3 regions of the Flammeovirga yaeyamensis genome follow, and region 2 is predicted to be linked to each of the others. Evidence: riboswitches for the same ligand, from Rfam matches in the RefSeq annotation. Region 2 holds a riboswitch; each other region holds the start of a gene.

Region 1 (3,208 bases), 1.9 Mb from region 2:
TACTCCAGCAGATATTACCACTTTGCCAGGATATGAAGGGGGTAGCGTATCTGGATTAGGGACTACTTATAAATGGGATACAAGGGATCTGGTACTTTCTCCCAAAGAAGGATTTTTTATTGAAGGTCGCTTTGAAGTATACAATAGTATATTTGGTAGTGATTATAATTTTAATGTATTGACATTAGATCTCAGAAAATATTTTGATTTAAGTAGAGAAAAAGAAGGTACTTCTGTGTTAGCTTTTCAGGGTTTAACGAAACAAACTTTTGGTGATAATACTCCTTTTAGAGAGATGGCTTTGATGGGCGGATTAAACATGATGAGAGGTGTTTATGAAGGCCGTTGGAGAGACCAAAAAATGGTGGCATTACAATCTGAATTTAGACAACATTTATTCTGGAGAATTGGGATGACAGCCTTCATTGGAACGGCAAATGTTTTTTCGACTTACGAAAATTTTGATAGCCAAGGTTTTAAGTTTGCAGGAGGTGGCGGATTAAGATTTTTGATTAATAAAAAGGACAAAGCTTCTATTCGAGTAGATTATGGAATTGGATCAGAAAAAAGTTCTGGTTTATATTTAACCTTCGGAGAAGCGTTTTAATGTAATTCATATTGATTAATTCCTCAAAAATCAAGTATAATTTAATAATTGTTTGAATTTTACAAGTAGATTTAATCAATCTTAAAATTAATGACACTAAAATATAATTGAGTTGTAAACAGAGTAACTTAGATTAGTCCATTTTAAAATGAGATTAATGAATACGTATATAGACGTTATCCAAGTATAAGAAAGGTTTTTGATTTATTGTGTGTGTCTTACACTTTTTTTTAATTCAAGTATTACAAAATTATTTCATATACCTTTAAAATATTGATATTAAAAAAATGCAATTAAATGTCAATTTGAGTGTCTTTACCTCTTATCATTTTTTTTAAATGAGTCAAGCAAAATGCAACTAATTTTGTGGGATTTTTTTTAACAAAAACTATGTTAGAAAATGTTTGCTATTATCAATAAAAGGCCATTTATTTGTTATGACGAAGGTGCTTAAAGCAATTTGCATTTTGCTTTGGTGAAAAGGGAAACAGGTGAGAGGCCTGTACTGTACCCGCAGCTGTAATACTATGAAAATGAATTCGAAAAATCCACTGCATTTTAAATGTGGGAAGGTTGAATCAAAATTATATTATAGTTTAGTCAGAAGACCTGCCTAAGTTGTTGCTTGTAACCTCCATCGGGATAATGGGGAGTAAAAGAACTGTCTGAGTAAATCAATTTGATGCCTGGGCTTTTCCGTCAGCTTATAAAGAAAATAAAGCATTGTGTTGTTCAATGAGAACATTTATATGTTTTCATTAGTTGTATTAAAAAAACATCCAAAAGATGAGCTTATTAGATAAACGTGTAGCTTACAAACCCTTTGAATACCCAAAGGCACAAGATTTTATTGACGCTATTCACCAAACTTTCTGGATTCACTCCGAAGTAAACTTTGATGCAGATATTCAGCAGTTCAAAACCAATTTAACAGATCAAGAAAGAGATGTTATTGGTAACATCCTGAAAACGTTTGCCCAAACTGAAACTAATGTTCAGGATGATTTTTGGGGGGTGATTGGTCAGTTTATACCTAAGCCAGAAATTAAGGCAATGGCCATTACTTTTGCTGAAAATGAAGCTCGTCACGCATCTGCATATGCACGTTTAAACGAGTTGTTGGATTTGGACAATTTTGAGGCATTCTTAGAAGACGAGACTGCTATGGAACGTCTTGAAATGCTCTCTCAGGTAACTGTGGATAAAAATGGAAATGCCCAACCGCACGACCTATTACAGAGTATTGCAATTTTCTCGTGTTTTACTGAAAATGTAAACTTATTCTCTCAGTTCGCTATTTTACTGTCCTATAAAAAATTCAAAAATCAACTTAAAGGTATTGGTAACATTATCAAGTGGTCTGCTAAGGATGAAAACTCTCATGCACGTGCAGGTATGTGGTTATACAATACGATGATTGCTGAATACCCTGAGTTGAATACTAAAGAACTTCAAGATCGTATCTATGAAGCAGCAAAAATTTCTCACGATGTGGAAGTAAGGTTGCTGAATGGTATTTTTGAAGATGGTGAGTTGGAATTTTTACCAATAGAACATTTAGTTCACTTCATGAGAGATCGTCTGAATAAAAGTTTAAGCGAAATTGGTCTAAAACCTATCTTTGAAGTTGATAAAGAAACATTGAAGAAAATGCAATGGTTCGATGAAGAAGTATTTGGTTTAGCACACGACGATTTCTTCGCTGTAAGACCTACAGAATATACTAAAAAGACACAATCAGTAACTGCTGATGATCTTTTCTAAATAATAAATTGATACTCTTATTTCTACACCCTCATACACAACATGTCTGAAATTACATTAACTACCGAGGCCTCTAATCTTGAAGCAAATCCAAAATGGATGACAAAAGAAGGTCTTCAAACTTTACAAAATGGTTATTTACTAGAAGGAGAAACTGTAAGAGATGCAGTTACTCGTATCGCTAAGGCAGCCGCAAGTCGTTTAAAAAGGCCCGATTTCGAAAAGAGGTTCTTTGATGCGATTTGGAATAACTATTTATGTCCTGCTTCTCCAGTTTGGTCTAATATGGGAACCGAAAGAGGTTTACCTATTAGTTGTTTTGGTAGTTATATTCCAGATAGTATTGCTGGAATAGGTGCTTCTTTGGGCGAAGTCATGATGATGTCTAAAATTGGTGGTGGTACATCAATTAACATGTCTGATGTTAGACCTAGAGGTGCAAAAATCACAAATAATGGGACATCAAATGGTGTTTATCCATTCCTTGAAATGTACGATTCAGTAATTAATGGTACAAATCAAGGAAGTACAAGAAGAGGTATGCTTGCCGCTTACTTGGATGTAGAACATGGTGATATTGATGAGTTCTTGACGATTAAAGACGTTGGGAAAAGTATTCAAAATATATTCATGGGCGTAACTGTATCTGACAATTTTATTGATAATGTTAGATCAGGTGACAGAAGATCTCGTGAAGTATGGGCAAAAGTGATTAAGTCTAGAATTGAAAAAGGTATTCCTTACATCATGTATAAGGACAATGCCAATAATCAAAGACCTAGATGGTATAAAGACCAAGGTTTTGAAATTAAGGCTTCTAACCTTTGTTCAGAAATT
Region 2 (3,208 bases):
TAGTAGTAGAAAGTATGAAGGAAGTGGTTTAGGTTTAGCGAATTGCAAAAAAATAATAAACCTCCATGATGGTGATATTTGGGTGGAAAACAACCCTGAATCAGAAGGAAGTATCTTTTATTTTAGTATTAAAAAGACATTATAAAAAAAGAAGGTAATCTTTGATACACTATTTAAGATTACCTTCTTTTTTATTCATTAATTATGTTTTACTCGGTTTCTCACTTCATCTTTCTTTCCATTATTAAATACTTTATGATAGGCCCCCGTAATATAACCGGTAACTCTCCTTAAAGTAATAATATCTTTCGACTGACACTTATCACATTTCAGATCATCAAATAAACCTTCGTGATCACAGTTTAAGCATCGATCTCTTTGGATGTTAGTAGCAAAGTAATAAACTCCTTCTTCCATCGCTCCCTCAATTAGATTTTTATATAAATGAGGTGTTTTATTGATTTCCGATCGTAACTCTACATAAGTGATAGAACCACCTGAACAGTATTTATGATAAGGTGCTTCTATAGCAATCTTATCAACATAGTTGATGTTGTGCCATACAGGAACATGGAAAGAGTTGGTGATGAATTCTTTATCAAAAACTCCTTGAACATGACCGTATTGCTCTTGTAATTTTTTAGCGAAAGTATGACATAAACTTTCTGCAGGAGTGGCATATAAAGAGATATTCAAACGTCTTCTCCGACTTTCCTTATCACAGAAATTATGTAGATCTTTAATCAGGTTCAATGCTTTTTCTTGAGATTCTTCTGATTCACCATGATGCTTTCCTTCCAAAATCAATAAAGCTTCGGCAATACCGATAAACCCTAAAGCAAGTGTACCCGAATAAAGAATATCGCCAATTTTAGCCTTTTCGTTATACGGTTGATCGTGCTTCCAGATCTTGTTTTTATACATAAAAGGAGCTGCTCCCATTAGTTGCTTTCTTTGCCAACGTAAACGTGCTTCCATCATGTCGATTCCAATAAATGCCATCTCTTTTACAAGAGTACAGAATTCCTCCCATGAGTCAGTTTCCATCGCATATTTAGGAAGGTTCATGGTTACAGGAGATAGGTTTCCTCTACCCGATTTTCCGTTATAGCCATGTAGATTTTTTCCTAAACGTGTACGACACCCCATAGTGGCAGGGATTAAATCTGGAACAATTTTTCCGTTTTTATCCAAAATGTCATATACCTCTTGATGGGTGTTGACATAGTTAGGATAGACTCTTTTTATCGAGCACTCGTTGGCCAATTGGAAAAGATCCTCGTTTAAAATTTTACCTTCTTCCTTTCTGTATTGCCAAATTTGAATAGGGAAAATTGGAGTAGTTCTTTTCTCACCAATACCATCCATTGTGGCATTTAGCATGCATTCGATAAACAAACGACCTTCTCTAGAAGTATCACATCCATAGTTAATCGATACAAATGGAAGTTGATTACCAGCACGACTTTCTAAATGATTCAGATTATGAAGGAAAGCCTCGCAAGCTTGTTTAGTTTCTTCTTTTACTTGGTCCCAGGCAAATGTATCAGGATCGGGTACATTAAACTTAATGGCCGTTTCCATATGTTTATAGAAACTAAGTTTAATGAATTTGGCCATATGGAAATCGAAGGCATTAATAGCGATACCTCCAAACTGAGCGTTACTCTGACATTGTAAAACGACTGCTGTTACTTGCAAAGCAGAACGAATACTTTTAGGGGGACGCATAGTGCCATTCGTTGTATGAATGGGTTTGCTAAGAATTTCTCCAACATCAATAAACATACAGTTTTGCATTCCCACAGCATAAGAACTGAAGTCGTGGATATAAATCCACCCTTCTTCATGCATCTTTAAATGCTTTTCGGGAAGTAAGTAGGCTTTTGTGTATTCCTTGGAGATTTCACCCGACATACGGGTAAGTTTTGCAGTAAAAACACCTTCAGGCATGTTGGCGTTTTCGTTTTCTACATTAGTAAGGTTAATTGCTTCATTGGCGAATTTCAGCAATTTACTGTCTTGAGTGATGACCATGTCTTTTGAATTTTTTTGAAACAAAACACAAGGCGCTATTGTAGGAAGTGCAGTAACGTACATCAAATAATTTGGTGGACGCTGAAAACTTAGACATTAACTCGATGTCGGTGGCTTCATTTGCTTGGTAGGTCTTCTGACTTGACTCTAAAAATTGTCCTTCTCACTTTATACTTGATACATCTGATCAAGCAGAACAGCAATGGAGTATCAATTCTTTATCAGTTAAATTAAGAGAGCTAAATATGTAGTCAATTAGCTATTAAATTAAGTGATGACAACGAGTGCTATACAGCTACGAGCATAGTTCTAGATTCTCACTAGATTCCCTATTATTCCATTTTGGCACCATGCACTTTCAATTTGCAAACACCTGATTTAAAAAGCATTGATGACAATCACTAAAATATTTTAGGAATTTATAATATGCTGAAAATAGATAGTTTAAGGGGATGATTTATTAGAAAAATAAAAGGCTGTCACATTTATTATATGACAGCCTAAAATTCTTATATAAGATTAATTGAACTGAATTAGTTCGCTTCTTGACCTGTAGTAACGCTTACTTTAGAAGGATCGATTTGAATTCTTTCAAGAAGTCTTCTTAATGACTTTGCTTGACCTTTAAAAGAACCCGCCATAATACCGTTTAAGCCATTTGGATTTTCTTTTGCTTTCTCGATAGTATTCATAATCTCTAAAGCTTTATCAAAATCTCTTTTCATTGTGTAGGCTAATGCAAGGTTTAATTTTAAACCATCAGCAATTTCGCCATTTACTTTAGCTTTTTTGTCCTCATAGTTTGCTTCAGCAATTAGTTCCTCCCAAAGTGGAATTGACTCATCAATTGTTTCCATCACTTGGTCCATTGTCGTTTTCTTCTTCTTAGAGAAAGAGTAAAGTTTTTTAAATCTATCTGCTAAAGTTTCTTGAAGTTCAGTTAACTGCTTGTATTTAGGATGTGATCCTTTAGCACCAAAGATATAAATCAATTCTCTAGATGAGTCACTAAAAAGTTGTTCTTGAATATCAAGGTGTGCATAATAGATCGCGTATTTGAATATTTTTTTGTGCATTTCATCACGAATGTGTTGCTGCATAATCGCTCTTCTCGCTTCATCAGAACCCGCTTTATTAACTTGTGATTTTAAAGTGATGTATTCCACAAAGC
Region 3 (3,208 bases), 1.8 Mb from region 2:
AGAGAAACACTAATGTGATAATCCTCTTAATCATTATTGTAATTTCTGATAGAAATAGAGTTCGTGATCCGGTAACAAATCCGGATGAAATATCTTTATTAAGTCTGCTAAAACGATTTCAGGATGGAGGTTTCCTGTGGCCCAATAATCACTAGCCATTCCACCTCTTGTTCGTTTATTATGGTTGAAGACCATTCGATTTTTAAATGCATCGAATTGCCCATAACGAGAATCTTTATTCAAAATCTGTTGAAGGTTGTCTGTTGTTCCTGCATTTACCCAATAATCAGCATCTTTACCCTTTGCAAAAACAGCTTCAAGATCTAGTTGTATACTTCCAGTCTGATCTGTTTCACTCCAAGGGTAAGAAACATGTGTTTGCTCTAAAGCTTTTGCCAAATAAGAAGCACCTCCAGGTACAGACCACATTCCTTTATAAGGAAAACCTGTAATCACTTTTGGTTGTGAATCCGATTGCTTCGCTAATTTTACTAAATCGTTATATTTTAATTCGATGCTTGTAAATAAAGCATCAGCTTGCTTTTCTTTATTTAATAATGCTCCAAATAATTTCACCCATTCAGCTCGTCCTAATAAGTCATTTTCTTGCCAATCAGTGTTCGACAAAATTGGAATACCTGCTTTTCTAATCACAGGAAAAGATTGAGCAGTTACAGAAGAATTTCCCACAACCATTACAAGGTCTGCATTAGACATAAGAATCTTTTCTGCATTATCAGTAATGTCATAACCAACTGTAATAATTTTTCCATCAGCCATTCGATCAACAATAGCTTGACTGTACATATATGTAGAATCGACATAACCTCTAATAGCATCTAATGCATCCAACTCTTCCATCATCGTAGTTTGTGATGTAGTGGTAGTGATCATGTTTGAAATGGGAATGCGAATAACTTGGCTTTGAGTAAAACCAGTTGGCAATGATTGACCCTTTTGCAATAATACATAAGAGGTCTTCTTGTCGTTGAAAGGATTGATTAGATGTAAAACTTTGTAATCATCTTTATAGTCAAGAGAGAAAGTTTTAGCATATTTTACTTGCAGAGGAGTTGCAGTAAAACTCTGATAAGTTTCCTTTGAAGTTTTGTTTGTATGAGATTCACAGCTAAATAAAACTGTGGATAATGCTCCTAAAAATAGGAGTACATTTATAAGACGTTTCATTGTTTTCACTTTTCACCCGAAGAATATTTCTACAACAAAAGATATCCTGACTTCTTTTTATTTTGAACCTTCCCGGTCGACCAGTGGTAATTCTCAAAAACCTAAATTAATAGGAAAAGTTACAGTAGCGGGGACTGTTTTGGATTTACACCAAATTCCCTTTTGTTGATGCAAATATGGAAGAAGAAAAGTTATAAAACAATTCCAAAGTATCACTTATTAAGTGATTGTGATCATTTGTAAATTTATTTTCGTCGTCTAACAATAACGAAAATAACTATTTTGAAATTGAAAAAGACCTTCTTAAATAATCGACATATTCACTATTTAAGAAGGCCTGTTGTGTATGTTATTAATGAACCAAATTGTTCAATTCTTTTTCCAAAATGAGTGGTTTTAAACCAGTTATTCTTTTAATAATAACGCCATCTTTCACAATAAACTGAGTGGGGTAGCCTTGTACATTTAACGTATTTCTTAGTTGAGAGATATTATGATCCGTCACCCTATAATATTGAACTTGCTCGGTAATCGGTAGTTTATTTACCTCCTCTTTCCATTTTATATCAGATTGATCACAGAATAAATACACAAATTTTATATTAGAGTTTTTATGCTTTTCAATAATAGCAGGGAAATCTTCATGAAGCCCTTTTTTACAGAAGCCACACCAACTTACAAATAGGTTAATGACATAAGTGCCATCATCAAAACGTTTAGAAAATTCGTTACCATGAGTATCAATTACTGAGATATCTTTTGGGAACTCTATTTCTTTGAACCCTTTTCTTCTGTTGGCCAGCCCGGTTAATTCTTTAATTTGAGAGGATGTGGGATACGTGTTTTTAAAGACTTCAACGGATTGATTGAATTTAGCATTACTCAAAGTATCATTGTAATAGTGATATTTTGATAAGTACTCGAACAATACTTTTTCTTGCAACTCCTCATTTTGAATAACGTTTTGATTGATTTCCTGAAATCTTTCCAAGTTAGTATTCGCTTGATGGTTGAAACGACCTTTTTCTATACTTGTAAAATCATCTTCAACTATTGTTATCTGAGTATGAATACTCTCCGCAATATATTCAGCTAGCACAGGACTTGAATAAATCATCGGATCGTTTAAATCGAAATGTTTAAGTACTGAGATTAAGTGGTTTCGATTATTTACTTTAACCGTATCTGTAAAATTTTCTGCGTAGATCGTATTTGCCTCAATCCATAGGGCAATGATATTACCTTTATTTTCATTGATGAAATCTTCGTTCAACTTGTCTTTATAAGCAAATAAGGTATCAGACATGTTGTTGAATACCGCTTGTAATAATTGGTTGGAGGCTTTATAGTCAGTATGATAAGCAAGGTTATTAAGGATGTTTGTACTTTCATCAATCTGTTTCATGAAAGTATAATGATAATTTAAACTATCTGAGATTTCTTCCCTTTGTTTATCAAAATAATAGGGATCAAAATAAGTCGTTCTAATTTCCTTTAATTCATTTTTTATATCCTTATGATTTTGTTGACTGTAAGTACTTCTTTTTAGTAATTCACGTGTCTGTTTATACTTCATGAAATCGCTCATAGCCACATTCTGACGTTGTTCTTCAGTTCTACTTTTAAAGTAATTATTATATTCCACTCGAATAGAATCACGTTTATCGTATAGACTAGTGTAGGATATTTCCTTTTGATTGATTAGTTCAGAGTATTTATTGCTATCGATCGATCTAAACTCCCAATACGCACCATTGTATTCTGCAAAAGGGGATTCCATATCTACCCAAAGGGCAACTTTATCGGATAATCGAAAAGTATTACCTGCATTTAAAGAATATCCTTCCGTTGTGCTGAAATTGACAATATCTAAATGCCCCTCATATGTGGTTTTGGTTTTGGGATCATTATAAACCAATTGATAATCTATATCTTGAATGTAGTTTCTGTCATCTCTATAAGCAAATTGTATGTTACCTTTAGAATTTTTCCTATTACTAATATAAGGGTAGATATAATA

What was found. A riboswitch is a leader RNA that binds a small molecule or an ion and turns the genes downstream of it on or off. The one in region 2 is predicted to bind cobalamin.
Region 1: linked by a shared signal. The riboswitch ahead of KMW28_RS12520 (ribonucleotide-diphosphate reductase subunit beta) and the one ahead of nrdD (anaerobic ribonucleoside-triphosphate reductase) in region 2 are both predicted to bind cobalamin.
Region 3: linked by a shared signal. The riboswitch ahead of KMW28_RS12345 (ABC transporter substrate-binding protein) and the one ahead of nrdD (anaerobic ribonucleoside-triphosphate reductase) in region 2 are both predicted to bind cobalamin.

The regions. Positions count from the first base shown of each region.
Region 1 covers NZ_CP076132.1:3,173,165-3,176,372, reverse strand. The annotation lists gene KMW28_RS12525 (BamA/TamA family outer membrane protein) at 1-607, shown strand, start outside; cobalamin riboswitch at 1,035-1,238, shown strand; gene KMW28_RS12520 (ribonucleotide-diphosphate reductase subunit beta) at 1,394-2,371, shown strand; gene KMW28_RS12515 (ribonucleoside-diphosphate reductase subunit alpha) at 2,414-3,208, shown strand, end outside.
Region 2 covers NZ_CP076132.1:1,276,505-1,279,712, forward strand. The annotation lists gene KMW28_RS04935 (PAS domain S-box protein) at 1-145, shown strand, start outside; gene nrdD (anaerobic ribonucleoside-triphosphate reductase) at 199-2,037, opposite strand; cobalamin riboswitch at 2,147-2,405, opposite strand; gene KMW28_RS04945 (hypothetical protein) at 2,571-3,208, opposite strand, start outside.
Region 3 covers NZ_CP076132.1:3,120,222-3,123,429, reverse strand. The annotation lists gene KMW28_RS12350 (TonB-dependent receptor plug domain-containing protein) at 1-34, opposite strand, end outside; gene KMW28_RS12345 (ABC transporter substrate-binding protein) at 34-1,188, opposite strand; cobalamin riboswitch at 1,208-1,385, opposite strand; gene KMW28_RS12340 (carboxypeptidase-like regulatory domain-containing protein) at 1,541-3,208, opposite strand, start outside.